3 regions of the Delftia sp. HK171 genome follow, and region 2 is predicted to be linked to each of the others. Evidence: predicted binding sites of a transcription regulator. Region 2 holds the regulator's gene; each other region holds the start of a gene.

Region 1 (10,532 bases), 2.6 Mb from region 2:
GGTCGGCTCATTCCGTCCTGGGCCGGGCCGTGGCGGGCAGGGCCACGCGCGTGCGCATCAGCCGGTCCATGAAGGCCAGCGCAAAGCCGTAGTTGCCATTGGGCCGGGCATGGTGCAGATGGTGGCGCCGGCTGGCGGCCAGCGCATGCGTGTCGGGCACCCCGGGAAAGAAGTCGTAGTTGGAGTGGCCTATGACGTTCAGCAGCAGGCTGAGTACCGGCACCGAGGCCAGCGACCAGAAACTGAAGTCATGCACCACCATGGGCAGCAGGATGACGTTGCCCAGCATCAGCGCCTCGATGGGATGGAAGCTGTAGGTGGACCACGGCGTGGTGACGATGGAGCGGTGATGGTCACCATGAAAGCGCCCCAGCAGCCGCGTATGCAGCAGGCGGTGGTTGATCCAGAAATGCACATCGTTCCAGATCAGCAGCACCACGATTTCGATGGCAATGCGCCAGGGGCCTGCATCGGGCTCCAGCCGCGCCCAACCCAATTGCAGAAGGCCCCAGGGCACGATCATGCCGATGCCGAAGATCAGCACCGAATGCAGCGACTGGCGCCATTCGCGGCGCAACTGGTCGGGCTTGAGCGGGCGCGTGTCCAGCACGCGGCCCACGCCGCGCCGCTGCAGCCAGCGCGTGAGCGCCGTCATGCCCCGGCCGCCGGCCGTGTACAGCACGCCGAAGAAGAGCAGGCCCCAGGCCATGACCTGCCAGGCGTTGAGTTCGGTGAAGGCTTGGGCAGCGGTCATGGCAGTGTGATCGAGCACGTCATTGCGCGTGGATTCCCTGTTCGCGGATGATGCGGCCCAGTGCCGTCACGTCCTGGCGTATGCGCAGGGCCAGGCCCTCGGGCGAGCTGCCGACAGCCTGCCAGCCCTGGGCGGCCAGGCGTGCACGCATCTCGGGCGAGCGCACGATCTCGCTGACCGCTTCGGCCAGCTTCTGCACATGGGCGGCGGGCATGGCCTTGGGCGCGGCCACGGCGTTCCAGATCTCCAGATCGAAATCCCCCACGCCCAGCTCCTTGAGGCTGGGCAGTCCCGGCGCCAGAGGGCTGCGCGCGGCCGAGGTCACGGCCACGCCGCGCAGCTTGCCGGCCTGCACCTGGGCCATGGCCAGTGCGGGCGGCAGCATGGACAGCTGCAGGTCGCCCCCCTGGATGGCGTTGAACACCTGCGGATAGCCGGGGTAGGGAATGTGTTCGGGCCTGAGCGCGGAGCGGCTCTTGAGCAGCTCCATGCCCAGGTGGCCCACCGTGCCCACGCCAGGGGAGCCGTAGCTCCAGCGGTTGCCGGCCTGGGCAGCGGCCTCCAGGAAGGCCCGGCCCTCGGGCGCGCCGGCCGGAGCCACCAGCACCAGGGGCGCCACGCCGATCAGGCTGACGGGCTGCAGGTCCTTCACAGGGTCGTAGCGCACGGCGGGGTTGAGCAGGCGGGCAATCGTCAGGTTGCCGTTGATCATCACGCTGAAGGTATGGTCGTCGCGCGCACGGGCCACCTGCTCGCCTGCGATGTTGCCACCTGCGCCCACCTTGTTCTCGACGATGACGGGCTGGCCCAGGCGCTTTTCCAGCGGCTCGGCCAGTGCGCGCGCCGTGAGGTCCGGGGAAGATCCTGCGGGAAAGCCGACGATCAGGTGCAGCGGCTTGCTGGGCCAGTTGTCGCCCGCCACGGCAGCGCAAGGCAGCAGGGCCGAGGCCAGGGCGGTGGCCAAGGCATTGGCGAAGAGGCGGCGTAGTGGCGAGATGGCGCTGGCGGGCATGGGGTACGTGGGGGCCGCAAAGGCTGCGGGCAATAAAAAACCCGGAGATTATCCGGGTTTGTCTTGAAGCGGCTTGTCAGCCCAGGCCGTCAGGCCATCAGGCGAACTCGGCCAGGGCCTTCTTCATCTTCTTCATGGCAGCCACCTCGATCTGGCGGATGCGCTCGGCGCTGACACCGTAGACGGCGGCCAGCTCATGCAGCGTCATGCCGCCCGAGCCGTCGTCGTTGACCTTGAGCCAGCGCTCCTCGACGATGCGGCGGCTGCGGTCGTCCAGCGAATCCAGCGCCATGGCAATGCCGTCGGTGGCCAGGTGGTCACGCTGGCGCGACTCGATCATGGCCGTGGGTTCGTGGGCGCCATCGGCCAGGTAGGCGATGGGGCCGAAGGCCTGCTCGCCATCGTCGCTGGGCGAGGGGTCCAGCAGCACGTCGCCACCGGCCAGGCGCGTTTCCATCTCCATGACCTCTTCGCGCTTGACGTTGAGCTTCTCGGCCACGGCGTCGATCTCGCCCGAGGTCAGCGTGTCACGCAGCATGGCGCCGTCCTCGGCCATGGCGGCGTCGGACTTCAGGCCCTGCTTCATGGAGCGCAGGTTGAAGAACAGCTTGCGCTGGGCCTTGGTCGTGGCGACCTTGACCATGCGCCAGTTCTTGAGGATGTACTCGTGGATCTCGGCCTTGATCCAGTGCATGGCGTAGCTCACCAGGCGCACGTTCTGATCGGGGTCGAAGCGCTTGACGGCCTTCATCAGGCCCACGTTGCCTTCCTGGATCAGGTCGCCGTGCGGCAGGCCGTAGCCCAGGTACTGGCGCGAGATGGACACCACCAGGCGCAGGTGGGACATCACCAGACGCCCTGCGGCGTCCAGATCGCTGTGTTCTTTGAGCTTGCGGGCGTAGTCCTGCTCTTCCTCAAGGGTGAGCATGGGCAGGCGGTTGACCGCGGAAATGTAGGCATCCAAATTGCCCAGAGGCGGCACCAGGGCCCAGGGGTTAGCGGGTGCCAAGGTGGTCGCAATGGAGCCGGAGGCGTTTGTCATTGCAGAGTTCCTTTCTTCCATTCCTTCATATTAGCACTCGTTATGACCGAGTGCTAAAGCCAAAGTTCCGTGGGTTTTTCAGACGGTTGCACTCATTTTTGGAGTGCCAAAAGTCGTTTGTGCCTAGTCTGAGCGATTTTTGGAAACCCTGCTTGCCAGCGGTGGGCGCATATTGCTGGGAGAGCATTACAGTTTTTCCAGCAGGCTTTCAATCTGCCGGCCCAGTTGCAGCAAGGCCGGATGCAGCTCCTGCACGATGGCCGGCAAAGGCTCCGTGGTGGAGACGCTGCAGTTCAGGACATAGATGGCATCGGGTGTCACCAGCGGCGTGGCCAGCGCAACCACTTCCGGCTGCCACGATGCGGCGCAGAAGCCTTGGCTTTTCACGGACTTGATCGCCGCCTGGATCTGCTGCTCCAGCGCAGGCCATTGGGCGCCTCTCTTGAGCCTGAAGCTGTCGAGCAAGGCCTTGCGCCTGGCCGATGGCGCCGCTGCCAGGTAGGCACGCCCCAGTGATGTCAGTTCCATGGGAACGCGCTGGCCCGAGACCACATGCCTGAGCACGATCCGGCGGTTGTAGCGGATGGATTCCAGGTAGACCATCTCGTCCCGGTCGGGACATGCCAGGCCCACGTTGATCCTGCGTGTCTCGGCGAGGGTGCGCATCAGGGGCGCCGCAATCGACAGCACCGTCGAGCCTGTGCGCATGGCGTGCGCCAGGCTCAGGACCGCCGGGGCCAGGCGAAAGGCCCGGCTCGGGTGGTCGGCCTGCAGCATGCCGCAGCCCACCAGGGTCTGCGTCAGCCGGGTGACCGTGGCCTTGGACAGGCCGGTGCGTTCCGCCAGGTCGCTGTTGCCCAGCAGTTCCGAGCCGGGCCTGAACGCACGCAGTATTTCGACGCCTCTTTCCAGGGAGCGGTTGCTCGGGGACTGTCCCGGCTTGTCATGGAGGATGGGGGATCGCCTGTTCGTCATGCTGCTGCCGCTGGTGGGAGGACGCGCTTGCCCCGGTGTCGAAAGCTGTGTTCTTCCTGCCCGGGTACGGGCGCCTGATGGAAGCCAAGTATTCCACCGAATGCAAGGGAAATGCAGCCGCAGGCTCTGGCGCGCCCGCTTTGGAGTTTCACTGGTTGGAATATGGGGGGTCACAAGCGCGGTGCGTTTCCCTAAGCTTTCACAAGCCAGTCGCCAGCGTCATCGCAACGCTGGCGCAGTGACCGGACCTCTGTCCATAGAACCAGGAGACACACCATGCCCAGTTTCGCCGCCCGCCGTTGTGCAAGGGCCATTGCGTTCATTGCCGTGCTCGCGACTGTCTGCAGCGCAGCATCTGCAGCCTTCCCGGAAAAGCCCGTGCGCCTCGTCGTGCCCTTTGCGCCAGGCGGTGGAACGGACCTGATCGCCCGCACGCTGGGGGCCGAGATGGCCAAGGACCTGGGCCAGCCCGTCATCGTGGACAACAAGCCCGGTGCCGGCACGATCATCGGCACCGACAACGTTGCCAAGAGTGCGCCGGACGGATATTCCTTGGTCGTGGCTTCGTTCGCGCACGCCGTCAATCCGGCGTTGCAGGCCAAGCTGCCGTACGGGAGCAACAAAGCCTTTGCCCCGGTGATCCTGATCGGCCGCGGCCCCAACGTGCTGGTGGTGCCCGCCGCCAGTCCGTACAAGACGGTGGCGGACGTGATGGCCGCCGCCAAGGCCAGTCCCGACAAGCTGACCTATGCCTCGCAGGGCGCCGGGACTTCGGCGCATCTGGCGGGTGAGCTGTTCGCCAACCTTGCCAAGGTCAGGCTCACCCATGTGCCCTACCGCGGCGCAGGCCCGGCGCTCACCGATCTCATGGGCGGGCAGGTGGACATGATGTTTGCCACGGCGGCGGCGGTATCCACCTTCATCGACAACGGCAAGCTGCGCGTGCTGGGGGTCACCACGGCCGAGCCGTCTGCGGCATTCAAGAACGTGCCACCCATCGCCGTCACCGTCCCGGGCTACCGCGTCGAGAGCTGGTACGGCCTGTACGCGCCGGCCGCCACGCCCGCTGCCGTGATCGATCGCCTGAACGCCGCGGCCCGCAAGGCGGCCCGCTCGCCGGAGTTCGTTCGCAAGTTGGAGCACGAGGGCCTGATGGTCAATGCCGGACCTGCGGCGGAACTGGACACCTATGTGCAGGCCGAGGAAAAGCGCTGGGCGCAGATCGTCAAGCAAAACAACATCCATCCCGATTGATCGCACTGGCTGCGATCGCTTTCAGAGCACGCCATGAACTACGAACTGATCCAACTGAATGTCGCCGACGCGGTGGCGACCCTGACCCTGAACCGCCCCGACAAGCGCAACGCCATGAGTGACGACATGCGCACCGAGTTCATCGATGCCCTGGAGCGCGTGGCGGCAGACAAGGCCATCAAGGCCCTGGTGCTGACAGGCGCGGGCAAGGGATTTTGCGCAGGCGGGGACATTGCCGGAATGCAAAGGCGCATGAATGCTCCCGCGGGCGAGGTGGGCTTCAACGGCTGGCAACGCCAGCAGCGCGTGCACCATGTCCAGGCCCTGCTGCACACCATGCCCAAGCCCGTGATCGCCGCCGTCAACGGCGCGGCTTCGGGCCTGGGGGCAGACACGGCGCTGGCCTGCGACTTCGTGATCGCCAGCGAATGGGCCAGCTTCGCGTGGAGCTATGTGCTGCGCGGCATCATCCCGGACGGCGGCGGCATGTATTTCCTGCCGCGCCGTGTGGGCCTGGCCAAGGCCAAGGAGCTGATCTTCACCGGCCGCCAGGTCAAGCTGCCGGAAGCCCTGGCCCTGGGCATCGTGGACCGCCAGGCCAGTGCCGAGACCTTGGTGGCAGACGCCCAGGCCTGGGCGCGCGAGCTGTCCTCGGCTTCTTCCACCGCGCTGGCATTGACCAAGACCATCCTGAACCAGAGCTTCGAGCTGTCTTCGCACGATGTCTTCGCCCAGGGCAGCCAGGCCCAGGGCATCTGCTACACCAGCAGTGAACACCGCGCATCGGTGGAGGCCTTCCTGGCCAAGACGGCCGGCAAGGAGTGATGCCATGAGCGAAGCCATTGCCAAGCTGCTGTCGCCGCGCAGTGTCGCCGTCATAGGCGCCTCTGCCGACCTGAAGAAAACCACGGGCCGCCCGGTGGCCTACCTGCAAAAGCACGGGTTTGCCGGCCGCATTCTTCCCGTCAATCCGCGCGTGGAGCGCATCGGCGATCTGGCCTGCTATCCCGATGTGGCCTCGTTGCCTGAAGTGCCTGATGTGGCCGTGGTGCTGCTTGGCGCCGAGCGTGCGCACCAGGCCGTCAGGGAGCTGTCGGCGCTGGGCTGCGCGGCAGCCATCGTGCTGGCCAGCGGCTACACGGAAACGGGCGAGGACGGGGCGCACCGCCAGCGGCAGCTGATCGAGGCGGCCGGCAGCATGCGCCTGCTGGGGCCCAACACCATCGGGCTGGTCAACCTGACCGACCGGATCGTGCTGTCGCCCTCGGGCGCACTGGAGATGGACGAGTTCCCCGTCGGAGGCATCGGCGTCGTCTCGCAAAGCGGCGGCATCCTGGGCTCGCTGCTGTCGCGCGCCGCCGCGCGTGGCATCGGCCTGTCCAAGCTCATCTCCACCAGCAACGAAGTCGATCTGGAACTGGCCGACTTCATAGACCACCTGGCCGATGACCCGGCCACCAAGGTGATCGCGCTGTATGTGGAGACGGTGCGCCATCCCGCCAGGTTCCGTGCCGCCTGCCTGAAGGCCGCGCGTGCCGGCAAGCCCGTGGTGGCCTTCAAGATCGGCCGCTCCGAGGCCGGCGCCAAGGCCGCCGTATCGCACACGGGCGCCATGGCCGGTGCGGATCGCATGTACGACGCGCTGTTCCGGCAGGTCGGCGTGATCCGTGCGCACAGCTTTGCCGACCTGCTGGACGTGCCCGCTGCGCTGGCCACGGGCCGCAGGCTGCGCGGCAGGCGCATCGCCATCCTGACGTCCACCGGCGGTGCGGGCACCCTGGTATCGGACGATCTGGGCGTGGCCGGATTCGACACGCCGGCCCCTGACCAGGCGACGGCTGACGCACTGCGTGCGCTGCAGACCGGCAGCGAGGCCGTGCTGGACCGCAACCCCATCGACGTGACCCTGGCGGGCCTGCGTCCCGACCTGCTGCGCGGCGCCATCCATGCCTTGCTGGCAAGCCCGAGCTACGACGCGCTGGTGATCATCGTCGGCTCCTCCAGCTTGGCCATGCCCGAGCTGCTGGCCGGTGCCATCCAGGAGTGCCTCCCCCACTCCGACAAGCCGGTGCTGGCCTACGTCAGCCCGCATGCGCCGGAGATCGGCGCGCTGCTCACGCAACGCGGCGTGCCGGCCTTCGCTGCGGCGGAAAGCTGCACGGCCGCGCTGGCGGGCATGCTGCGCGTCAACGGCTTCCAGGGTGCGCCTTCCGAGCCGGTCGTCGGCAAGGACACCCTGCAGGAACTGGACCTGCCCGTTGGCTGCCTCGATGAAGCGCAGGCCAAGGCCGTTTTCCGCCGTTTCGGCGTGCCGTGCGCGGCCGAGCGCGTGGTGCGCACCGCCGAAGAGGCCGAAGCCGCCGCGCGCGAACTGGGCGGCCGGGTGGTGCTCAAGATCCTTTCGTCCCGGATCACGCACAAGAGCGATGTCGGCGGTGTCGCCGTCGGCCTGACGGCGGAAACCATAGGTGCCCGGTTGGGCGCGATGGTGGACGACGTGCAGGCCAGGGCGGGCGTGCGCCCGGACCGGTTCCTGGTGCAGCAGATGGTGGCCGGCGGCATCGAGCTGATTCTTGGCCTGCACAAGGATGCGCTGGGTACTGCCGTGATGCTGGGCATGGGAGGCGTGACGGCCGAGCTGTTCCAGGACACCACGCTGCGGTTGCTGCCGGACGACGGCTCTCAGCTGGGGGTGCTGAGCCTGTCTGACGCGCTGGAGATGGCCAGGGAGCTCAAGACCTGGCCGCTGCTGGACGGCTTTCGCGGCCGCCCCAAGGCGGATGTCGATGCCTTGGCCGATGCCATCGTCGCGTTCTCTGCAATGGCCGCCCAGCTGGGCGACCGCGTGATCGAGGCGGAGATCAACCCGGTGTTCGTGCTGCCGCAGGGCCAGGGCGTGTGCGCTGCGGATGGTGTGCTGGTTCTGGCCTGAGGGTGCCAGGTACTGCACATTTCTTCCAGAAAAAGACGGCCTCATTGAGGGCCAATCCAAGGAAACCACACATGCATGCGACCGAAGTGTTCGGGCAGTTTGCCGCTCAATACCACCGTACCGAGCTTCCCGAAACCGTCATCCACCATGCCAAGCGTGCCGTGATCGACTGGTATGCCGCTTTGTTCCCGGGGCTGGGCGCGGCCCCTCTTGCACAGTTGGAGCAGGTGCTTGCCGAGGACCTGGACCGCGGCTCCTGCCGGCTTGGAAACGGCCGCATGGCCACGGCGCGGGCGGCGACACTGTTCAACGGTTCGGCGGCCCATGCCGCCGAGGTGGACGACAGCTTCCGCGATGCCATGTACCACCCCGGGGCCGCAACCATTGCGGCGGCGTTGGCGGCAAGCCAGCAGGCAGGGGCCAGTGGCCTGGACTTCCTGCGTGCCGTGGTGCTGGGCTATGAGGTCTCCACCCGCATCGGCGTGACCCTGGGCCGGGCCCACTACCGCTTCTGGCACAACACCGGCACCGTGGGCGTCTTCGGGGCAGCGGCGGCCGCAGGGTATGCGCTGCGGCTGGATGCAGGACAATTCGCCCATGCACTGGCCACGGCGGCCACCTTCTCTGCGGGTTTGCAGCAGGCATTTCGCATGGATTCGATGTCCAAGCCCCTGCATGCCGGTCGCGCAGCGGAGGCCGGCCTGCTGGCCGCGCAGCTTGCGCACCAGGGGGTGACGGGATCGCTGGACGTGCTGGATGGAGAGCTGGGCCTGGGCCGCGCAGTCAGCGACGGACCCGACTGGTCAGACATCGGTGCGACGCTGGGCAGGGACTTCCACATCACCCGGCTCACCTTCAAGAACCACGTCGGCTGCGGCCATACCTTTGCGGCCATCGACGCCGCACTGGCCTTGCGCAGCCAGCATGCCCTGCGGGCGGACGACATCTGCAGCGTGGCCGTGGCCACCTATGGCCCGGCCCTGGATATTGCCTGCTACACCGATCCTGCGACGGAAAACGAAGCCCGCTTCAGTCTTCGTTTCGTGGTGGCCACGGCCCTGGTCCATGGCAGCGTGCGGCTTTCGGCGTACACCCCGGAGCGCCTGGCCGATCCCGCCGTTCGCGCGATGCTCGAGCGCGTCCAGGTTGCGGTGGACCCGCAGATCGACCGGGCCTTCCCTGGCAAGAGATCGGCGCGCGTGGAAATCGTCACCTGGGATGGCCGCCGCCATGGCTGGTTCCAGCCGGACCGCAAGGGCGATCCCGAGCTGCCTTTGTCGGATGGGGCGCTGGAGGACAAGTTCATCGAGCTTGCCGCGCCCGTTGCCGGCGAGGGACGTGCCCGGCAGCTGCTTTCCAACATCTGGGAGCTTGAACGGGCGGGCTGCCTTGCAGGCCTCGCAGCCTGACAAGGCTGCATTGCTTGTGGATTGCAGCCTGGCCTTCAGCAGGCCTGTGACAGCTGCTCCAGGATCGCCGGGTTCTCCAGGGTGGAGGTGTCCTGCACGATGGGCTCGCCGCGTGCAATGCTGCGCAGCAATCGCCGCATGATCTTGCCGCTGCGGGTCTTGGGCAGGTTGTCGCCGAACCGGATGTCCCTGGGCTTGGCGATCGGCCCGATCTCCTTGGCCACCCACTCCCGCAGCAGCCTGGCGATGTCTGCCGCCTCGGCGCCGCTGGGCCGCGAACGCTTGAGGACGACGAAGGCGCATATGGCCTCTCCCGTCGTGTCATCGGGCCGCCCCACGACGGCGGCCTCCGCCACCAGGTCGGTCATGGCCACCAGGGCGGACTCGATCTCCATCGTGCCCATGCGGTGGCCGCTGACGTTGAGCACATCGTCGATGCGGCCGGTGATGGTGAAGTAGCCGGTGCGCGCATCGCGGACCGCGCCGTCTCCCGCCAGGTAGTAGCGGCCCTTGAATTCTTCGGGAAAGTAGCTGGCGACAAACCGCTCGGGATGGCCCCAGATGTTCCTGATCATGGAGGGCCAGGGGCGCTTGATCACCAGGATGCCGCTGTCGCCCCAGGGCAGCTCGTTGCCGGCCTCGTCCACCACGGCGGCGGCAATGCCCGGGAAGGCCAGCGTGCAGGAGCCGGGCACCAGGTCCGTGGCTCCGGGCAGCGGCGTGATCATGTGCCCGCCCGTCTCCGTCTGCCAGAACGTATCGACGATGGGGCAGCGGCCCCCGCCCACCTGCTCGTGGTACCAGTGCCAGGCAGCGGGATTGATCGGCTCGCCCACGGACCCCAGGATGCGCAGGCTGCCCAGGTCGTAGCGCGCGGGATGGACCTGCGCATCGGCGTCGGCGGCCTTGATCAGCGAGCGAATGGCCGTGGGCGCCGTGTAGAAGACCGTCACCCCATGGGCCTCGATCATTTTCCAGAAGCGTCCCGCGTCCGGGTAGGTGGGCACGCCCTCGAACACCACCTGCGTGGCGCCCAGCGCCAGCGGGCCGTAGGCGATATAGGTATGGCCGGTCACCCATCCGATGTCCGCCGTACACCAGAAGACATCGGAGGGCTGCAGGTCGAAGGTCCAGGCGCAGGTCACGGCGGCATG
Region 2 (10,532 bases):
TGGCCACGATCAGGCCGTCGGCGCGCTGGTTGGAGACAAAGCGGCCGCCCACCTCGATGCGCAGCTCCACCATGCCCGATGTGCCGCCGCGGTTGACCACCACGTCGTTCATGGCCAGGGCCTCGAACACGCACTGGCCGTCGCGGATCACGCGGGCGCACATCAGGGGGCGCAGGTCCTCCTCGTATTCGCCCTGCAGCATGGGCGTGAGCGTGGCCTCGAAGTCCTCCAGCGCGATGTCGGTGACAAAGCCCAGGCGGCCCTGGTTCACCCCGATCAGGGGCGTTCCGTATTGCGCCAGGTGCCGGCTCACGCCGAGCATGGTGCCGTCGCCGCCGACGACCAGGCCCAGGTCGCAATGCCTGCCCAGGCCATCGACATCGAGGGTGGGGTAGTCTGTGAGCCCTGCGTGCAGGGCCGATTGGGTATCAAGCACGACTTCGCAGCCCTGGCGCCTGAGGAAGTCCGCAATGCGCTCAAGCGCGTTGCTGGCATTCTCGGACGGGGCGCTTGCGCTGGGAGCGTGGTACTTCCCGATCAAGGCAACGTGGCGAAACGTGGACGTCATTTCTGGAAATTACATCATTAAAATCATCACATGCTCGACGAACGTGCCAAGTTGTTGCTCAAAGCGCTGATCGAGCGTTATATCGCTGACGGCCAGCCTGTGGGCTCGCGAACCCTGTCGCGTGCGTCGGGGCTTGAATTGTCGCCTGCCACGATACGCAATGTGATGGCTGACCTCGAAGACCTGGGGTTGATCATCAGCCCGCACACCTCGGCGGGCCGCATTCCGACCGCCCGGGGCTACCGGCTGTTCGTGGACACCATGCTCACTGCAGACCGTGCCGATATCGTGACGCCCGAGCTCGCGCCCGAGCAGCCGCAGAAAGTCATCGCCAACGCCGCCAACCTGCTGTCCAGCCTTTCCCAGTTCGTGGGCGTGGTGCTGGTGCCGCGCCGCACCTCGGTGTTCAAGCACATCGAATTCGTGCGGCTGTCGGAGCGGCGTTTTCTGGTCATCATCGTATCGCCCGACGGTGACGTGCAAAACCGCGTCATCTTCACCGACGTGGACTACTCGTCCTCGCAGCTGATCGAAGCCTCCAACTTCCTCAACAGCCACTACGCGGGCCTGGCCATGGAAGAGGTGCGCGAGCGCCTCAAGGGCGAGGTGGAGCTGCTGCGCGGCGAGGTGGCCACGCTCATGCAGGCGGCCGTCAACATCGGCACGGAGGCCATGACCAGCGCCCAGGAGGACGTGGTCATCGCGGGCGAGCGCAACCTGCTGTCGGTCAGCGATTTCTCCAGCGACATGGGCAATCTGCGCCGCGCCTTCGACCTGTTCGAGCAAAAGACCCAGATCCTCAGGCTGCTGGATTTTTCCAGCCAGGCGGAAGGCGTGCGCATCTACATCGGCGGTGAAAGCCAGGTCGTGCCTTTCGAGGAGCTGTCCGTGGTCAGCGCGCCCTACGAGCTCGACGGCAAGGTGGTGGGCACGCTGGGCGTGATCGGGCCCACCCGCATGCACTACGACCGCATGATCCAGATCGTGGACATCACCTCCAAGCTCGTCAGCAATGCGCTGAGTCACAAGCGCTGAGTCCTGCGGGTTAGGCTCTACAATAGTTGTTTGCCATGGCCTGCATCCGTGCTGCCTTGGTGAATCAGGGGCCTTAGCTCATGCTTGGTTAGAGCAGCGGACTCATAATCCGTTGGTGCCCAGTTCGACTCTGGGAGGCCCTACCATCCATTGGTATGAAAAGCCTGCCGCCTTTCCGGGCGGCAGGCTTTTTTGCTGGGTGCAAGGCATGCCGCATGGCATGCCATCGCCCGGTTGCCGGGGAATGCGGGCGCCGGGTTTTTTGCAGAAATATGGCGCTTTTGTCCGGGGGCCCCAAAACCCGCTGCTACAATGCGAAGCGTTGCGGCTGTAGCTCAGCTGGATAGAGTACTTGGCTACGAACCAAGGGGTCGTGGGTTCGATTCCTGCCAGCCGCACCAAAAAACGCAAAGCCCTGAAGTTGAAAGACTTCAGGGCTTTTTCGTTTTCTGCATCCGCATCCGCATCCGCGTCCCTGAGATGCCAGTCAGGCCTTTTCCGCTTTCGGCAGCACGATGCTGAAGGCGCTGCCCTGGCCGGGCGTGCTTTCTATCTCAAGCTGCCCGCCATGTCGGGCGGCCACGGTGCGCACGAAGGCCAGGCCCAGGCCCACGCCGTCGAGGTGCTGGTGGTGGTCCAGGCGCTCGAACGGCTGGCTCAGCCGGGCGACGGCCTTCCCATCCATGCCGGGCCCGTGGTCTCGGATGGTGATGCGGCAATGGCCTGCGTCCTGCTGCAGCAGGCATTGCACCGTGGCGGGGTTTGCCTGATCTGCGCGCGCTCCGTACTTGATGGCGTTGCCGATCAGGTTGACGGCCGCGCGGTGGAGCATGCCCGCATCGCCCAGCACGGGGCATTCCTGTTCGGGCAGGAGGAACTCCAGCTGCACGTGGGCCGCAGAGGCCTGGGCCCAGCAGCTTTCCACGGCCTGGTCCAGCACCAGGCCCAGGTCCAGCCGTTCCCGGCGCAGCGCCTGCTGCTGGGCGCGTGCCAGGTGCACGAAATCGTCGGCCAGCTGCAGGGAGGCCTGGGCATAGCCTTCGATGCGCGGCAGCAGGAGGCCCAGGTCGGGGGCCTGTACGGCGCCGCGCTGCATCTCCAGCAAGGTGATGATGGATGCCACGGGCGCACGGATGTCGTGCGAGATGAACTGCATGGCCTGGTCGCGCTGGGCCTGGGCGCTGCGCAGATCGCTGATATCGACCAGGGTGATCAGCCAGCCCGTGGTCGGCGGTGCCTCGAAGGTCTGGGTCAGCAGCATCAGGCTGCGTCCCATGGGGTCGCGCCCCTCGCTGCTGGGGGGCAGGCCGTGGGCGGCAAGTACCTCGGGCGTGAGCAAGGGCTGGCCGGCGGATGCGCCGGCTGCCGTCTCCAGTGCCCGCAGACCATCGAGCAGCCGGGGCAGGGCATCGCCGGCCCTGAGGTCATGCCCCAGGCTGCGTGCATAGGCGTGGGCTGCGGCATTGGCCAGCAGCACATGGCCCTGCCGGTCGCAGACAAAGGTGGGCGAGGGCAGCTGGCGCAGACTTTCGCTGACGAAATGGTGCAGGGCGCGCAGTTGGCGCGAAGCCTGCTCCACGGCCGCGATGCGCTGGTCCAGCAGGTCGCCGCCCAGGCGCAGCGCGGTGGGCAGGCCCTGCCCCTGCAGGTCGCGCAGCTCCAGCGCCAGAAAGCGCGCGGCGGCGCGCAGGCGCAGCCAGCTCCATAGCGGATAGGCCAGGGCCAGGCCCAGCAGGCCGGCTGCAGGCGCCGTCTGCACCTGCCACAGGCGCGGTGCAAGCCCGGCCAGCGAAAGGCAGGCCAGGGCCAGCAGCGCGCAGGCCAGCATGCCGCCCGACGGGCCCAGCCAGGCCAGGGCCAGCAGGGCCAGCAGCACGGCTGCCGCATTGAGCGCGCAGTTGAGCGTGGCCGACGCGGGATGCACATGCGAGCCCTGCAGGCTGCCATTGAGCACATGGCCCAGCATCTCCACGCTGGAGATGGGCCGCGCGCTGGTGCCCAGCGGTGCGGTGAAGCGGCTGCCCAGGCCGGTGGCCGTCGTGCCGATGAGCACGTATTTGCCGCGGAATGCCGCTGCAGGAATGCGGCCACGCAGCACGTCGATGTAGGAATAGGTGGTGAAGGGCGAGCGGTCCCTGGCGCCTTGCTCCGGCCTGGCCTGTGCAAAGGCAATGATCTCCTGCTGGCGGCGTTGCCAGGAGGGTGCGTCGGGGTCCATGGGCGGCACGGGCTCCGGGCGGGCGCATGCGCGGCCGTTCTCGCCCACGCAGTGCAGGGCCAGCGCCATGTGCCACCAGGGCTGCTGCGCACTGCCTTCTATGGCATGGAAGCCGCGTACCGCGCCATCGGCGTCCACGGGCAGCTGGGTATGGCCCAGCGCCGCTGCGGCCTGTGCGAAGGCCGGCAGCGGGCCGCTGCCTGGCGCGACGGGCAAGACGGTGCGGCCGCTGCGCTGCAGAACGCGCGCCAGCAGCAGGTCGTCGCCGGGGTAGTCCAGGTCTTCCTCGCTGAGCATCACGTCCAGGCCTATGGCGCGCGGCGGTGCCTGGCTGATGCGTTCCAGCAGGCCGGCGTGCAGTGCGCGGCGCCAGGGCCAGCGGCCAATGGCGTCGATGCTGGCATCGTCGATGGCGACGATGACGATGTCCTGCGATGCCTTGGGCCGGTGCAGCCAGCTGGCCGTGTCCTGGACGAATCCGTTGATGCGGTCGAGCTGCCCGTCGCCGCTGAGCCAGAACACCAGGGACAGCAGGCCCGCCGCCAGCAGCAGCCAGTCCCGCCGCAGTCCACGGCCACGCGCAGGCGCTGGCTGCGCCGGCGTGGCGGGGCTGTCAGGCGGGGGCGGCTGGGTGGACAAGCGCGGTCAGGGAATGAACGGGCACGGCTACTGGCGCTGCAGGCGCTCTCCGTTGCCCGAATGCATCATCTCGCCGCTGGCATCGACGATCCAGCTGCCGGTGCGGAACTGGCGCGCGGCCGAGAAGTCGCTGCGCAGGCCGTTGGCATCCTCGATCTGCAGGCGCAGGTAGTAGCTGCCTGCGGGCAGCTCCTCGGTGCTCCATTGCGGCTGGTCGGTCCAGAGGTCCACCAGCGGCGCGGTGAACTCCTGGTCGCGAGCCACCATGACGTGGTAGCGCTGGCCGGGCTCGCCGCTCCAGCGGATCTGGCGGCTGCCTTCGGCCGGGCCGTCGCCCATCTGCAGCGCGCTGGCCGAGGGCTGGGGAGGAACGGCAGCCAGTTGCATGGCCTGGGCTGCGGCAAACGGGCCCTGGTCGGGCTGTCCATCGGCCAGCGTGCGAATGCTGGCGGCACGCCAGAGATAGCGTCCGGCCGGCAGGCGGGCCAGCGTGGTGGCGGGCAGTGTGCAGTCGCTCAGGTCGCGTGCATCGATGGCGGGTTCGGCAAAGCCGGCCTGCACATCGGCAGAGACGACCTGGATGCGGTAGCGCGCGGCGCCCACGACCTGAGTGCATTGCAGGCTGGCGCGGCCCAGGCCCACGGTGGCGTCGGCCTGCGGTGATTCATACAGCGGCGGCACGGGATGGGCCTTGACGCGCAGGGCGCGGCGGCTGGCGGCGCCCGGAATGCCCTGGGCATCGATGCCGCGCAGGGACAGCACGTAATCGCCGTCCTCCACGCCCGCCAGGCGAAGCGGCGATGCCGTGGCCTGGAAGCTGGCGCTGCGCAGCACCTGGGTCATGTCGGCATCGCGCGACAGCTGTAGTTGGTAGCGCACGGCGCCCGGCAAGCCGGGCAGGGGCAGGCTGATCCAGTTGGCGTCTTCCGCCAGCGCGGGCCACGCCGTGATGTCGGGCGCGCCCAGCATGGGGCGGGGCTCGCCCACGCGGCCATTGGCGGCCACGGCCACGCCCTGGCCCGGGCGCAGCAGCGCATCGCCAGTGTTCGCGCTTGAGGCGTCGGAGCCCACGGCGACGGTGCCTTCATCGACGGCGGCCGCCGTGCTGCCGGCGGCATCGGCCTGGACCAGGAAGCGGGTGCCGCGCACGCTGGTCGATGCAGCGGGCGTGCGGATCTCGAAGCGGCGCTGTGCGTTGCCGGGTTCGGGCGGCACCGAGGCCTCGACGCCGCCCTCGCGCAGGTCCAGTACGGACTGCAGGCTGCCGGCACGGCCCTTGCGGCGCATCTGGCGCAGCACCACATCGGACTGCGACTGCACGCGCACCAGGGAGCCATCGGCCAGGCGCACGGCGACGAATGCGTCCGGGGCCAGCTGCAGGCGCTCGCCTTCCTGCAGCGTCTGTCCCTTGCGCAGGGGCTGGCCCCCATCGTCTCCAGCGGCGCCCTGCGTATCGGCCAGGTGGTCCAGCGGGCGCGTGCTGCGCGCATCGCCCTGCACGAATTCCACGGAGGCGACAGCTGCCCGCAGCAGGCGCACGGGAATCTCCAGCACGGAGCCGGGCCGCAGGCGGTAGGGATTGGCCACGCCGTTGTGCTGCTGCAGGGCGGTCCACTGGCGGGCATCGCCCAGGTAGCGGGCCGCCAACTGCTCCAGCGTGTCGCCGGCGACGACCCGGTGTGCCATCGTGTCGCCGTTGCGGCCCACGGGTTTGATCTGGGCCTGTGCGCCGCCCAGGCCGAGCAGGCCGAGAGCGGCCAGCATGCAGGCCCGCGATACGGGCCTGCCCAGGGCGGCAGGCATGTGTACGGTCATGATGCCTGCTGCAGCGCCTGCAGCGCTGCGTCGGGCACATCGAGGCGATAGCCATAGCCGTACACGGCACTGATGGCGTAGGGCTGTCCAGCGCGCAGGTTCAGCAGGGCGCGCAGGCGCGAGATATGTGTGTCCAGCGAGCGCGACTGCACTTCGGCGTTGTGTCCCCACACGGCTTCGCGCAGGTGCTCGCGCGACAGCAGCCGGCCCTGGTTCTGGAACAGGGTCAGGGCCAGCGTGTACTCGCGGTGCGTCACCTCGATGGGCTGGCCGTGCATTTCCAGGCTGTTGGTGGTGGTGAGGAAACGGTAGGGGCCGAACTCCAGCACGCTTTGCGTGTTCACCGGATAGGCGCGGCGCAACAGGGCGGCCATGCGCGCGCGCAGCTCGGCATGGCGCACGGGCTTGACCATGAAGTCGTCGGCGCCGCAGGACAGGCCCTCGACGATGTCGGCCTCTTCGCTGCGGTGGGTGATGATGAGGATGGGCAGCTCGCGGCTGACATGGCCACGCGCCCATCGCACCAGGTCCGTTCCTTCCATGTCCGGGAGGTGCCAGTCCACGATCAGCAGGTCGAAGCTCTCGCGGCGAAGCTCCAGTTGCAGGGCCGAGCCCGTCTGGTAGGTGTGGCAGCTGTGGCCCGTCTCCAGCGCGACCTGACGCAGCATCTCCAGTTGCAGCGGATCATCGTCCAGAGCAGCTATACGCATCCAAATGTCCTTTCACGCACGCGCCGCAATCCCGGCGCCGAGCCCGCGGGCAGGACTGCCCGCAAATAGGCGGTTTCTAAAGCGAAGCTTACCCTTACTCTGCGGCATCGCGCAGTTGCTGCAGGGCGGCCAGCACCAACTGGGGGTCTGCGGGCTGCAGCCGGGGCTGCAGTGCGGACAGGGCCGCCTCGCCTTCCCTTTGCAGCTGGCCAATGGCCTGGCCGGCTTCCTTGGGGGCGTCGAAGCCCAGGCTTTGCAGCAGCAGCTGGCCGTCGGCGGCGACGAGTTTGAAGTAGAACTTGCCGTCGGCTTCGCGGTATTGCTTGAACTGGGGCAGGGCTTGCCTGGCGGCCTTGGCCTTGGCGGCCACGGGCGCCTGTGCCAGGCTGCGCAGGCCGACGGCCGAGCGCAGTTCGCGGATCAGGGGCAGGGTCTCGCGGCGGGCCTTGGCGGCGCCGGCCTGCAGGATGTCCTCCAGCTCGGCAGGGTGGGCCACCAGGTGCTCGTAGCGCTCGCGCATGGGCGCCAGCTCGCGGTCGATGCGCTCGAACAGTTGCTGCTTGGCGTCGCCCCAGGCAATGCCTTCGGCGTACTGGCGGCGCAGCGCCTCGGTTTCCTCTTCGCTGGCAAAGCCCTGGTAGATCTGGAACAGGGCAGAGCCCTCGACTTCCTTGGGCTCGCCGGGCGTGCGCGAGTCGGTGGTGATGCTGCCGATGAGCTTGCGCAGCTGCTCGCGCGAGGAGAACAGCGGGATGGTGTTGTTGTAGCTCTTGCTCATCTTGCGGCCATCCAGGCCGGGCAGCGTGGCCACGTTCTCCTCGACCTGCGCCTCAGGCAGCGTGAAGAACTCGCCGCCGTAGATGTGGTTGAAGCTGGAGGCCATGTCGCGAGTCATCTCGATGTGCTGGACCTGGTCGCGGCCCACAGGCACCTTGTGCGCATTGAAGGCCAGGATGTCGGCCGCCATGAGCACGGGGTACATGAACAGGCCGGCGGTCACGCCGTCATCGGTCTCGGTGCCGTCCGCGTGGTTCTTGTCCACGGCCGCCTTGTAGGCGTGGGCACGGTTGAGCAGGCCCTTGCCGGTCACGCAGGTCAGCAGCCAGCACAGCTCGGGGATCTCGGGAATGTCGGACTGGCGGTAGAAGGTCACATGCTCGGGGTCCAGCCCGGCTGCCAGCCAGCTGGCCGCGATCTCGATGGTGGAGCGCTGCACGCGTGCCGGGTCCTGGCATTTGATCAGGGCGTGGTAGTCGGCCAGGAAGTAGAAGTTCTCGACCTCGCGCGAGCGGCTGGCCGCGATGGCCGGGCGCAGCATGCCGGCATAGTTGCCGAGGTGCGGGGTTCCGCTGGGAGTGATGCCGGTGAGGAAACGGATGGTGCTCATGACGGGAGGCTTCGACAGGCAAGAAAGAAAAACAGGGAGCCGCAGAGACAGCCGGTGGACCGTTCTGCAGCGCGTTCAGCGCAGCAGCGCGATCAGCGGGGTCAGCGCGAAGTCGATCACGGCGTAGCCCAGGTCCATCAGCGGACGCAGCCACAGGCTGCCGACCACGCCGGCGATGACCAGGCCCATGACGATGAAAAAGCCCCAGGGCTCGATGCGCGCCACCCACTGCGCCTGACGCCAGGGCAGCAGGCCGACCAGGATGCGGCCACCGTCCAGCGGCGGCAGCGGAAACAGGTTGAAGGCCCACATCACCAGATTGACCAGGATGCCGGCGCGGCACATTTCTATGAAGAAGCGCTCGCCCACGCCCGATCCCACCAGAACCACCAGCAGCACGCCCCACAGCAGGGCCTGCACGAAATTGGAGGCCGGGCCTGCCAGGGCCACCCAGATCATGTCGCGCTTTGGGTTGCGCAACTGGTCGAAGCGCACGGGCACGGGCTTGGCGTAGCCGAACAGAAAGGCGCCCGAGGTGGCGAAGTACAGCAGCAGCGGCATCAGGATGGTGCCGATGGGATCGATGTGCTTGATGGGGTTGAGCGTGATGCGTCCCATCATGGCGGCCGTGTTGTCGCCGAAGTGGCGCGCGGCATAGCCATGGGCTGCCTCGTGCACCGTGATCGCGAAGAGCACGGGCAGGGCATAGATGAGTACGGTCTGGATGAGGTTGGATATGTCCACGGCGGGCATTGTCTCAGACGCTGGCCACCCTTGCCGCTGGCAGCCGCCAGAGCCCGTGCGCTGCGCTCTGGCCGCGTGGATATGGTGGTTTCCCGCAGATTGGCAATGCCCCATTCTGTGTTGCAAAATGAAACACCGATGAGATGATTCCCTCAACAGGTTTTTCACCAAGGCCCTCGGGCCATATGTACAAGAGGTGGCACGTGGGCGTACTGGGCTTGGGCAGGCTGCCGATAGGCTGGCGGCTGGTGATTGCGTTCGGCGGTATCAATCTGCTGGTCTTCACGATGATGGCGGTCACGGTGTTTTCACTGGGGCAGGCCGAACAGGCGCTGGCGGCCGGGGGAGCGACCACGGTGGCCGAGCAGGCGCTGGTGCATACGCGCTGGTGGGTGCTGGGGCTGGGGGCTGCCGTTTGCGTGCTGGCCCTGGTGGCCTGGTTCAGCCTGCGGCGGGGAATCGTGCAGCCGCTGGGCCAGGCCATCCTGATTGCCGAGACCGTGGCGGCCGGTGATTTGAGCCAGGAGTTTTCGACCGAGCTGCAGGGCGACTTCGGCCGCCTGCTGGGCGCGCTGGGCACCATGGAGGACACGCTGACCGAGCTGGTCGGCCGCATCAAGCAGTCCACGGATTCCATCGGCCTGTCGGCCGGCGAGATCGACGCCGGCAACTCCGACCTGTCGCGCCGCACCGAGGCCCAGGTCTCGGCGCTGGCCCAGACGGCGGCCAGCATGGAGCAGCTCACCGCCACCGTGCGCCAGAACGCCGACCGCGCGCATTCGGCCAGCGGGCTGGCCGTCGATGCCTCGTCCACCGCCAAGCGCGGCGGGGCCGTGGTGAGCGAGGTGGTGCAGACCATGGAGGCCATCAGCGGCAGCTCGCGCAAGATCGTGGACATCATCCAGGTCATCGAAGGCATCGCCTTCCAGACCAATATCCTGGCGCTCAATGCGGCCGTGGAGGCGGCGCGTGCGGGCGAGCAGGGCCGGGGCTTTGCCGTCGTGGCCAGCGAGGTGCGCAGCCTGGCCGGGCGCTCGGCCGAGGCCGCCAAGCAGATCAAGGAACTGATCACCACCAGCGTGCGCCAGGTGGAAAGCGGAGCCGGCCTGGTCAACCAGGCGGGCGCCACCATGCAGGAAATCGTGGGCGCCGTGGGCCAGGTCTCGGGCCTGCTGGGCGAAATGTCGCAGGCGCTGCGCGAGCAAAGCGAGGGCATTGCCCAGGTCAACGCCGCCGTGGGCCACATGGACAGCGCGACCCAGGAGAACGCAGCCCTGGTGCAGCAGGCCTCGCGCGCGGCCTCGGCGTTGAGCGAGCGCGCCCAGGATCTGGAGCAGGCGGTGGGCGCCTTCAAGCTCGATGACGAGCCCGAGTCTGCGGCGGGCGCGGGGTTCTCGGCAGCGCAGGCCAGGCCCG
Region 3 (10,532 bases), 280 kb from region 2:
GCGCGCTCGGCCCCGGTCTTGCCGGCGTAGATCGCCGGCATCTCCACGTTCTCCTGCGCGGAGTCGGTGGCGATCAGGTGGTAGCCCTGGAACACGAAGCCGAAGGCCTCGCGTCTAAGCCAGGCCAGCTCGTCGGCGACCAGGTCGGCCACGTCACGGCCGTTGAAGCGGTACGTGCCTTGACTCGGCCGGTCCAGGCAGCCCAGCAGGTTCATCAGCGTGGACTTGCCCGAGCCGGACTGGCCGACGATGGCGACGAATTCCCCGGCATGGATGGCCAGGTCGATGCCGTGCAGCACCTCCACCACGGGGCGCCCCGTGGTGGCGCCGCCATAGCGCTTGCGGATGCCCCGCAGTTCGATCAGCGGGGTCACCACCGCAATCTCCTGGGGCCTGCGGCCGGGGCCGTCTCACCGGTGATGATCCGGTCGCCTTCGGCCAGCCCCTCCAGCACCTCCGCCTGAAGGCGGTCCCTCACGCCCAGACGCACACGGCGGACTTCCACGACCTGGTCGGGTGACCGCTCGGCAAGCAGGCGGACCTCGTGCGTCTTGTCGGTGTGCAGGTCGCTGGCGGTCTTGAAGGCGGCCAGCGGAGCGACAAGCACCCCCTGGGCCGCCGCAGCCACCACGGTAGCTTGGGCCGTCATCTGCGGCATCAGGGCGCCGTCGGGATTGTCCACGTCGAACAGCACGGTGTACTGCACGGCCTTCATGGCGGGCGCCGCAGCAGCGCCGCTGCCACCGGCGGCACCGGCACCGGATTGCACGGGCGGGGCCGGCAGCACCTGCCGCACCTTGCCGCTCCATCGGCGCCTGTCCCCTCCGAGCGTGGTGAAGTAGGCAGCCTGGCCCACCTTGACATGGCGGATATCGGCCTCGGACACCTCAGTCCACACCGTCATCCGCGAGAGGTCGGCAATGCGCAGCACCGCGGGCGTCTGGTAGGTGGCGTTCAGCGTCTGGCCTTCCTTGACGTCGATGCCTGTCACCACGCCTTCAATGGGTGCGTAGATGCGCGTGTAGCCCAGCCGCGCCTCGTCGGCGCGCAGACTGGCCGCCGTCTGGCGAATCGTGGCCTCGTACTGCGCCACCTTGGCCCGCGCCGAGCGCCGCATGGCGGCGGCCGTCTGCACGTCCTCCAGCCGGGTGGCTCCATCACGCGCCATCTGCTGCTGGCGGCTGTACTGCTGGCCGGCCAGCTCCGCCTGGGCCTGTGCATCGTCCAGCTGGGCACGCAGGCTGGCAATCCGGGCCTGTCCGGCCTCCACGGTGGCCGCCAGCACGCTGGCGTCGATCTCGGCCAGCAACTGGCCCTTGCGGACCGTATCGCCCGGCTGCACGTGGATATGGGTGATCTGGCCTGATACCTGGGCGCCCACGTCCACCGAACGCACGGGTTGCAAGGTGCCGATGGCCGCGACGCTCGATTCGATGTCGCCGCGGCCGACCGTGGCCGTCTGCCATCGCGGCGATGAATCCGGCCGCAGCAGGAGCCAACCCGCGGCAGCGGCCGCCGGAATCAGGATCGCCAGGGCGAGCCTGCCCGCGCCGGGCCGCCACCGGCGCTGCGTGGAGTGCGGCGGCATCACCGGGCAGCCTCGCAACTCGATGTGGCGTTACGGCGCATGTCGTCGTGCTTTCCGTCCCGCCGGTCAGTAGTCATAGCGCAGGGTCACCGCGAAGCTGCGCGGCGTGCCGGCGAAGACGCCACCGTAGTTGTTGTTGGTCGGGATGGTCTGGTAGTAGTGCTTGTCCAGTGCGTTGCGAACGTTCACCTGCAGCCGCAGGCGGCTGGTGAACTGGTAACCCGCATGCAGGTTCAGCAGCGTGTAGCCGCCCTGCTGGATGCGAAACCCGGCACCGTCGTGCGACATGGCGCTCTGTGCCTGCACGCTGCCGCCCACACGCCACCGTCCACCGGGCAGGCGGTAGTCGGTGGACAGCTTGAAGACCTTGCGCGGCAAGGTGGTGTTGTAGTGCTTGCCCGCATTGGGGCCGGCCACGTACTTCGGGTCGCTGAAGGTGAAGCCGGCGGCAACGTTCCAGCCTGGTGCGGGCGAGCCCGTGACCTCCAGGTCGATGCCACGGTTGCGTACCTTGGCGCCCTCTGTGTAGCAGCGGGCGCCGCCACTGAGCCCGCAGGTCGAGGCCATGCTCAGGGCCACCGGCAGGTTCAGCTGGTCGGTCTGGAACACCGCCAGCGCAGTCTGCAGGCGGCCGTCGAAGAACTGGCTCTTCACTCCGGCTTCGTAGTTCTTGCCCTTCACCGGGTCGAGCAGGCCGCTCGGGCTGTAGTACTGCTGGATCGAATAGATGTCGGTGTAGCTGGCGTAGAGCGCATGCGCAGGGCTCAGGTCATGGACCACGCCCGCATACGGGATGAACTGCCGGCCGGAGTCGAACGAGGCGGTGGTGTACGGGCTGCGGGAGGAATAGCCCGACCAGCTCAACCGGCTGCCGACGATGAAGCTCAGCGCCTCTGTGGCGCGCAGACGGGTGGCGATGGAAGCGCCCTTCTCGTTGCGCTCCAGCGCATAGACGGAGGGCGTGCTGCTGAAGCCCGGCACCCGGATCGAGGAGAAGTCGAAGCCGGTGACGTCTATCGTCTGCGAGCCCCGGGGCGCGTATATGTCGTAGTCGAAGTTGTCCCTGCGGGTGCTCAGGCCCAGCATGAGCTGATGCTGGCGGCCGAACAGGGTGTAGGGGCCTGTGGCATGCAGGTCGAAGGCGAACTGCTTGTCGGTGTACTCCGCGTCCACCCAGGTCAGGGCATGGCTGCCGCCCGAGATCCGTGCGGGGTAATTGGCAACGAAGCTGGCCTTGGAACGCACCGCGTTGAAGGCGGCGGCCAGGTTCCAGCCGTTGCCCAGGCGGTGCTTCACGTCGCCGAAGACGGTGTAGTTGTCCCGGTTCAGGTGCGCGTCGGGACCTGCTTGCGAGGCCGAGCGGTCCAGGGGGTAGAACGAGCCATCTTCCCGCGTGTTGAAGCCGCCCCAGTCATAGCCCTGGTGGTTGTCGCGCTGCGCGCTGAAGCCGAGGCTGGCCGTCGTGGCGGCGCCCAGGTCGGTCTCCACGATGGCGTAGAGCATCCGGTTGTCGGCCTCGGCGCCCTGCCTGAAGCTGTTGGACTGGTTGTTGAGCAGGACGGCGCGGCCGCGCACGGTGCCTTGGGCATTGAGCGGGCCGGATACGTCGAACTGCGCCCGGTAGTCCGCCCAGGAGCCGGCGCCGACCTCGGCACTCATCTGGAACTCGCGCGTCGGCCGCTTGCGCACCAGGTTGATGACGGCCGACGGGTTGCCCGAGCCCTGGAGCAGGCCGTTGGCGCCGCGCACCACCTCCACCCGGTCGTAGATCGCCATGTTGTTGAGCGACATGGCGTCGGCCGAAAAGCTCTCGGCCATGCTGGTGGACAAGCCATCGATCTGCAGGTCCGTGACCTGGAAGCCCCTGGAATAGAAGTACGAGCGCTCGGTGCCCAGCTGGCTGTAGGTGACACCCACAAGGGCATCGGTCACGTCGTCGAGCGACTGCATGTTGGCATCGCGCATCTGCTGCTGCGTCACCACGCTGACCGATTGCGGCGTCTCGCGGATGGACAGGTCCAGTTTGGTGGCAGTGCGCACCCGGTCCGCGGTGTAGGAGCCGGTGCCTTCGGTCGCTCCATTGGCATCGGCTTGCGCCGTCACCGTCACTTCCGCCAAAGTCACCTTGGAAGCCGCAGCCGCTGCTGTCTGGATGGTGAAGGTGCCGGGCTGCGTGCTGACGGCGGCCAAGCCCGTTCCAGCCAGCAGTCTTGCCAAGGCTTCGCGTGCACTGAGATTGCCGCTGACTGCTGCGCCTTGGCGCCCTTCGACCAGCCCGTCATCAAAGAGCACCTGCGCTTGCGTCTGGCGGCCAAATGCCTTGAGGGCTTCAAGCAGGGGCTGGGCCGCGATGTGAAAGGGCTGGCGGGTTTCCATGGCGGCGGCGGGCTGGGCCAGCGCCTCGCCGGGGCTGACGGCCATCACGGCTACCGCTGCCGACACGAGCACCGCCACCAGGCTGGGCCGCAGCACAGGGCCGCACTCCTGTGTGCGGACAGACCGCGCACGGTGCGCGGCCAGCTTCCCATTGTTGTTCTCGAAACGTTCCCTCGTCTGACCTTGGTACATGACCTGTAGCTCCTGGATTCCTTGTGCGTACGACGACGGCAGGCCCAGGGCAGGAAGGCGGGTACGCCCGCTTGCCAGATCAGGCGGGGGCGTAGAGGACAGCCAACTGCGCGGGGATGCCGCTTGCTTGCGGCCGTTGGCTGGGAATCAATCAGAAAGCGGTGATTGCTCATTTCCGTGGCTGGCAGCCCCGGGGCGCAGAAATTCCTCGCCCCTACCCATGAAGAAGCAGGAAAAGGCAAAACCAGAGAACCCGGCAAAATGAAACAATTTGTATCTCAACGAGAACCGATCAGCCAGCCACCCTCGGCGCGCCGCTGCACGCGCACGCTGGCTACGCTGGGCAGGGCCAGGAGGAAGCGTTCCGGCTCCTCCAGCGCAAGCAGGCCCGAAACAGTCACGGCCTGGAGCGCAGGGCTCTCTATCTCCACTGGCTGGCCGAGGTAGCGCGACAGTTCATCCGCCACATGCCGAAGCGTGGCGCGCTTGAAGTAGATCTGCCCGGTCCGCCATTGCGCAACGTCTTGCGTTGCCACTGAAAGGCTGCGGCGGCGCCCGCTGGCGGGATCGATGGCCACACCCGCACCCGGGCCCATGGCGAGCACGGGGGCTTCGGGATGGGTCTTTGAGCGCACCTCGACGCGCCCTTCCTGCACCTGCACCACGAATTCCGGCGGGGCTGCCCGCACATTGAATGCGGTGCCGACGACGCGCACCTGGCTGCCGCTGCTGTCCACGGTGAAGGGCTTGCCGGCATCCGCCGCGACCTTGAAGAAGGCCTCGCCTTGGTCGAGTACGATTTCGCGCCGGCGGGGGTAGTAGCGCACCTGAAGGCGGCTGTTGGCATTGAGCGCCACCTGCGATCCATCGGGCAGGTCGATGCGGCGAAGTTCGCCGGGAGCGGTGGCGATATCGACCGCATAGCTGGCGGTGTTGTCCCAGCGGTGCCAGCCGTACCCGGCGGCGACCACGGCGAACAGTGCTGCGGCGAAGGCCGATGCCATGGCGGGTCTGCGCGGCCGGTCCGTGGCCCCTGCAGCACTGCGTGGCTGCGGCGCCGGCCTGCGGGCGCGCGGCGCTTCGCGGGCGGCAGCCGCTGGCGGGTTGCGCCCGTAGACGGCCGGGAACATGGCCTTGAGCTGCTCCGCTTCACGCCAGGCGCGGCCGACACCGTCCATGGCCTCGCGATGGGCCGGGTCCTGCGCCAGCCACTCGTCGAGAGCGCGCTCGTCCGCGCCCGACCAGCCGGGCTGCTGGCGACGCACATACCACTCGCCCGCGCGATGGTTGAGCCCAAGCACCTGCTCGGGCGGGAGGTCCTGCAACCGGGAATGGCCTGGCTCTGCGCTCATGCTCTTTTGCCCTGCGCCGGTGGGGCGGCGCATTCGTCGTCGTTGTCTTCTTCGGCGTCCAGTGTGCCCTGCAGGGCCTGCAGGCGCCTCATCTGAGTGGCACTTGCGAACAGGATGCGCGTCTCGCAATAGCCGACGGCCCGGCCCAGGTGCTTCACCACCATCCGTGTACTGATCCCCATGCAATCGGCGGTTTCCTCAACGGTGCGCCCCTCGATCCGTTGAAGAATGAAGGCTTCGCGCTGCCGCGGCGGCAGTTCCTGGATCGCCTCGTGCAGCCGCGTCAGCCGCTGGCGGCTCTCGGCTTGACGCTCGGTGTCTCCGAAGCCCTCGGCAGAGATGGCAAGCAGCTCTTGCTGGCAGTCGTCATACGGAACACTCTGGAGCCCGTGCGCCTCCGGGCCCTTTTCCCAGTCGCGTGCCGCCACGCTGCGCACGGTCTGCCGCAGATAGGGCTGCTCCTGCCCGGGCTCGAGATTCCTGCCCGTGGCGGCCACCCGTGCGAACACTTCCTGCGCCGCGTCCTCGACCGCTGCAGTGGTTCGAAAGTGTCGGCGCAACATGCGCATCACAGGCGTGCGCCAACGCGTATAGAGCGCAACCAGGGGAGCCTCTGGAGTCTGGCGTCCAGGTATCGGCTCACCCCGCGCTGCGGAGACCGGATTGCGTTTCATCCCCTAGCCTTTGCGCCCGGGAGGAATGCAGCAGCCGACCGTGAACCCGCAAGGGCACTGCATTCGTCAGTGATGAAAGTCTGGAGGTGAGGCACAACGCGCAGATGGGCAACCGATGCGTGGCGCCGGGGGCCCCACGCATCGGATGGACAACGACGGGAAGGGGCGCCCTGGCCATGTGCGCAGATCGCATGAATAGATGAATGAGATTCATTCCCATTCTAGCGCCTGGACATCCTGCAACCAGGACTCCGGCCCCCAGCGGCGCGCCGCAGGAACTCCATCGGCGCGGGCTCCGCAGATGCCACTTCTTGCCATGGTGCTGGCCGAGCGCCGAGCCAACACCCACCGGAAATCCGTGGCGCAAAAGCATGTGAGGCGTGGTTACACACTGCGGCACATCCGACCCTACCCCTTGAATCCTGGCCGAATTGCCTTATTATTAGCACTCGTTGGGTATGAGTGCTAACAGTCCTCTGTCCCACATTGCTTCGAATGCCGGCCCGCCGGGCCGGCAAGTCTTTGTTTCAACTTTGTTGATGATTTAGGAGTTGGTATGAACCTGCGTCCCCTGCACGATCGCGTGATCGTGAAGCGCCTCGAGAACGAAACCAAGACGGCTTCGGGCATCGTGATCCCCGAGAATGCCGCCGAGAAGCCTGACCAGGGCGAAGTGCTGGCAGTGGGCCCCGGCAAGAAGAACGACAAGGGCGAAGTGATCGCTCTGAACGTGAAGGTCGGCGACCGCGTTCTGTTCGGCAAGTACAGCGGCCAGACCGTCAAGGTCCATGGCGACGAACTGCTGGTGATGAAGGAAGACGACCTGTTCGCAGTCGTCGAAAAGTAATCCGCGCTTCGAAACCGCACTTTCCAACTGAATCCGGAGAATTGAAATGGCAGCAAAAGACGTAGTTTTCGGCGGCGAAGCACGCGCCCGCATGGTTGAAGGCGTGAACATCCTGGCCAACGCGGTCAAGGTCACCCTGGGTCCCAAGGGCCGCAACGTGGTGCTGGAGCGCTCCTTCGGCGCCCCCACCGTGACCAAGGACGGTGTCTCGGTCGCCAAGGAAATCGAACTCAAGGACAAGCTGCAGAACATGGGCGCCCAGCTCGTGAAGGAAGTGGCCTCCAAGACCAACGACATCGCCGGTGACGGCACGACCACCGCCACCGTGCTGGCACAGGCCATCGTCCGCGAAGGCACCAAGTACGTGGCCGCCGGCCTGAACCCCATGGACCTCAAGCGCGGCATCGACAAGGCTGTCGCCGCCCTGGTGGAAGAGCTGAAGAAGCAATCCAAGGCCACCACCACCTCCAAGGAAATCGCCCAGGTCGGCTCGATCTCCGCCAACTCCGACGAATCCGTGGGCAGCATCATTGCCGAAGCCATGGACAAGGTCGGCAAGGAAGGCGTGATCACCGTTGAAGAAGGCAAGTCGCTGGCCAACGAACTCGACGTCGTCGAGGGCATGCAGTTCGACCGCGGCTACCTGTCGCCCTACTTCATCAACAACCCTGAAAAGCAGGTTGCCCTGCTGGACAACCCCTTCGTGCTGCTGTTCGACAAGAAGATCAGCAACATCCGTGACCTGCTGCCCACGCTGGAAGCCGTGGCAAAGGCCGGCCGTCCCCTGCTGATCATTGCAGAAGACGTCGAAGGCGAAGCCCTGGCAACGCTGGTGGTCAACACCATCCGCGGCATCCTGAAGGTTGTGGCTGTCAAGGCTCCTGGCTTCGGCGACCGCCGCAAGGCCATGCTGGAAGACATCGCCATCCTGACGGGCGGCAAGGTCATCGCTGAAGAAGTGGGCCTGGCGCTGGACAAGGTGACCCTGGAAGACCTGGGCCAGGCAGTGCGCATCGAAATCGGCAAGGAAAACACCACCATCATCGACGGTGCTGGCCAAGCTGCTGAAATCGAAGCCCGCGTCAAGCAGATCCGCATCCAGATCGAAGAAGCCACCAGCGACTACGACCGCGAAAAGCTGCAAGAGCGCGTGGCCAAGCTGGCTGGCGGCGTTGCCGTGATCAAGGTTGGCGCTGCCACCGAAGTCGAGATGAAGGAAAAGAAGGCCCGCGTTGAAGACGCCCTGCACGCTACCCGCGCTGCTGTGGAAGAAGGCATCGTGGCCGGCGGCGGCGTGGCTCTGCTGCGTGCCAAGCAAGCCGTGGGCGACCTGAAGACCGGCGATGCCGAGCAAGACGCCGGCATCAAGCTGATCATGAAGGCCATCGAAGCGCCCCTGCGCGAAATCGTGGCCAACGCCGGTGGCGAGCCCTCGGTGGTGGTCAACGCCGTGCTGAACGGCTCGGGCAACTACGGCTTCAACGCTGCCAACGACACCTACGGCGACATGCTGGAAATGGGTATCCTGGACCCGACCAAGGTGACGCGTACGGCCCTGCAGAACGCCGCTTCCGTGGCATCGCTGCTGCTGACGACCGAAGCCATGATCGCCGAGTCTCCCAAGGCTGAAGGCGGCCCTGCCATGCCCGACATGGGCGGCATGGGTGGCATGGGCGGCATGGGCATGTAATTGCCCGCCGCAACCGGGCAGGCCTTGCGCCATGCCCGGTTTGCCCAGCAAGACAAAGGCCGCCCTCGGGCGGCCTTTGTCATTGCATGAACGCTTTTGCCTATGTCTTTCAGGACACGGCCTGGCCCCAGGCCCGGCCCAGGCGTGCCACGGCCTCGGTGATCTGGGGCACGGTGGGCGCCGCATACGACAGGCGCATGCACAGGCCGGCCTTGTCTGCCGCATCGGCCGGGAAGAAGGCCTTGCCCGGCACATAGAGCACGCCCTGCTCCACCGCTGCCGTGAACAGCGCACGGGCCAGGGCCTGGGAGTCGCCCGCAAGCCGCTGCGGCGGCAGCAGCTGGGCCCAGACGAACATGCCCCCCGCAGGCCGCACGAAGCGGATCTGATCGCCCAGGGCCGACTGCATGCCAGAGCACAGCGCATCCATGCGCGCCGCGTACTCGGCGCTGGCCTGGGCCAGCTGGGGCGCATAGCGGCCCGAGCGCAGATAGTGCGCGGCGATCATCTGCGCCAGCGGCGAGGTGCACAGATCGGCCGTCTGCTTGGCGATGGTGCAGCGGCGCAGCAATTGGGCGTCGGCCAGCATCCAGCCGATGCGCAGCGCAGGCGCCACGGTCTTGGACAGGCTGGACAGGTAGACCACGGGATTGGCCTGGGCGCCGCACAGCGCCAGGCCCGTTTCGTAGATCGACGGTTCGCGCTGGCCGGCAAAGCGCAGCTCGCCATAGGGGTCGTCCTCGACGATGACAAAGCCATGCTCGCGTGCCAGCGCCACCAGGGCCGTGCGCCGCGCCGCGGGCAGCAGGGTGCCGCCCGGGTTGGAGAAGCTGGGCACGGTATAGAGCAGCTTGGGGGCACGCGCATGGGGCCACTGCGCCAGCAGGCGGGCCAGGGCCTCGGTGTCCAGGCCCTGCTCGTCCGTGGGCACGGCAACGACCTGTGCCTGGGCCAGCTTCAGGGTCTGCAGCGTGGCCGGGTAGGCGGGCACCTCGACCAGCACCGGGTCGCCGGGCTCGACCAGCACCTTGACCAGCAGGTCGAAGGCCTGCTGCGAGCCCGTGGTCACGATCATGTCGGCCGGCGTGCAGGCAATGCCGCGCGTGGCGCACAGCGCGGCCAGGGCTTCGCGCAGCGCAAGCTGGCCTTCGCTGGCGCCGTACTGCAGGCTGGTGGCGGCATCCTGCTGCAGCGCGGCCATGGCGGCTTGCTGCAAACCTTCGGCATCGAACAGGCTGGGCGAGGGATAGCCTCCGGCCAGCGAGAGCATGCCGGGACGGCTCAGGTACGGAAACAGCTCGCGGATCGGCGAGCCTTCGGGCTGTGCGAACAGCGAGTTGAACAGATGGGCGGTGGGCGACGACGCGCCCTGGTCTGCGGTGCTCATGAAGGCCTCCGGCAAATGGCAAAAACAAAGGGGCGCACGCGCAGGCCTGGCGCCTGTGCATGCGCCCCGGGGAAGGGGATCAACGGCGGCGGGCTCAGCCCGGGTCGGCGCCTATGCAGCGACCTTGGTGGCCTGGCCGCGCAGCGCGCTGCGCAGCTGGTCGATGGAGCGCTGCTGGGCCTGCTCGTACAGCGCGATCTCGTCATGCACGCGGGCACCCAGGTCGGCCTCGAAGGCCTGCTGGGCCGCATGGGCCGCGTACTGCTTTTGCTCTTCGCCGCCCAGGTTGGACTGGAAGATGCCGGCCGCGCTCACGGGCAGGAAGTCTTCGTAGACGATGGGCTCGGCCTGGGCCAGGCCGCGGGCGATCAGGGCGTCCAGGTCCGAGGCGGCGGCCGCTGCGGCCTCGCCTGCGGCCAGGGCGGC

The links. Region 2 encodes HrcA, which represses chaperone genes, less so after heat shock. Its sites were predicted from a motif close to TTAGCACTCNNNNNNNNNGAGTGCTAA; they were not measured.
Region 1: rpoH (RNA polymerase sigma factor RpoH) is a predicted target of HrcA. The motif match lies at 2,839-2,865, and genes of this name have one in related genera.
Region 3: BO996_RS26880 (co-chaperone GroES) is a predicted target of HrcA. The motif match lies at 6,625-6,651, and genes of this name have one in related genera.

The regions. Positions count from the first base shown of each region.
Region 1 is NZ_CP018101.1:1,849,188-1,859,719, forward strand. It holds gene BO996_RS08335 (fatty acid desaturase) at 1-11, opposite strand, end outside; gene BO996_RS08340 (sterol desaturase family protein) at 8-754, opposite strand; gene BO996_RS08345 (Bug family tripartite tricarboxylate transporter substrate binding protein) at 774-1,766, opposite strand; gene rpoH (RNA polymerase sigma factor RpoH) at 1,864-2,808, opposite strand; gene BO996_RS08355 (IclR family transcriptional regulator) at 2,995-3,783, opposite strand; gene BO996_RS08360 (tripartite tricarboxylate transporter substrate binding protein) at 4,060-5,037, shown strand; gene BO996_RS08365 (enoyl-CoA hydratase/isomerase family protein) at 5,071-5,862, shown strand; gene BO996_RS08370 (acetate--CoA ligase family protein) at 5,867-7,969, shown strand; gene BO996_RS08375 (MmgE/PrpD family protein) at 8,041-9,378, shown strand; gene acs (acetate--CoA ligase) at 9,414-10,532, opposite strand, start outside.
Region 2 is NZ_CP018101.1:5,718,570-5,729,101, reverse strand. It holds gene BO996_RS25605 (NAD kinase) at 1-568, opposite strand, end outside; gene hrcA (heat-inducible transcriptional repressor HrcA) at 599-1,603, shown strand; tRNA gene BO996_RS25595 (tRNA-Ile) at 1,671-1,749, shown strand; tRNA gene BO996_RS25590 (tRNA-Arg) at 1,928-2,004, shown strand; gene BO996_RS25585 (CHASE2 domain-containing protein) at 2,091-4,460, opposite strand; gene BO996_RS25580 (FecR family protein) at 4,488-6,275, opposite strand; gene BO996_RS25575 (response regulator transcription factor) at 6,272-6,985, opposite strand; gene BO996_RS25570 (tryptophan--tRNA ligase) at 7,080-8,372, opposite strand; gene BO996_RS25565 (site-2 protease family protein) at 8,448-9,125, opposite strand; gene BO996_RS25560 (methyl-accepting chemotaxis protein) at 9,302-10,532, shown strand, end outside.
Region 3 is NZ_CP018101.1:6,003,373-6,013,904, forward strand. It holds gene BO996_RS26855 (ABC transporter permease) at 1-374, opposite strand, end outside; gene BO996_RS26860 (efflux RND transporter periplasmic adaptor subunit) at 371-1,588, opposite strand; gene BO996_RS26865 (TonB-dependent siderophore receptor) at 1,655-4,060, opposite strand; gene BO996_RS26870 (FecR family protein) at 4,435-5,508, opposite strand; gene BO996_RS26875 (RNA polymerase sigma factor) at 5,505-6,071, opposite strand; gene BO996_RS26880 (co-chaperone GroES) at 6,739-7,029, shown strand; gene groL (chaperonin GroEL) at 7,076-8,719, shown strand; gene BO996_RS26890 (aminotransferase-like domain-containing protein) at 8,829-10,106, opposite strand; gene hglS (2-oxoadipate dioxygenase/decarboxylase HglS) at 10,218-10,532, opposite strand, start outside.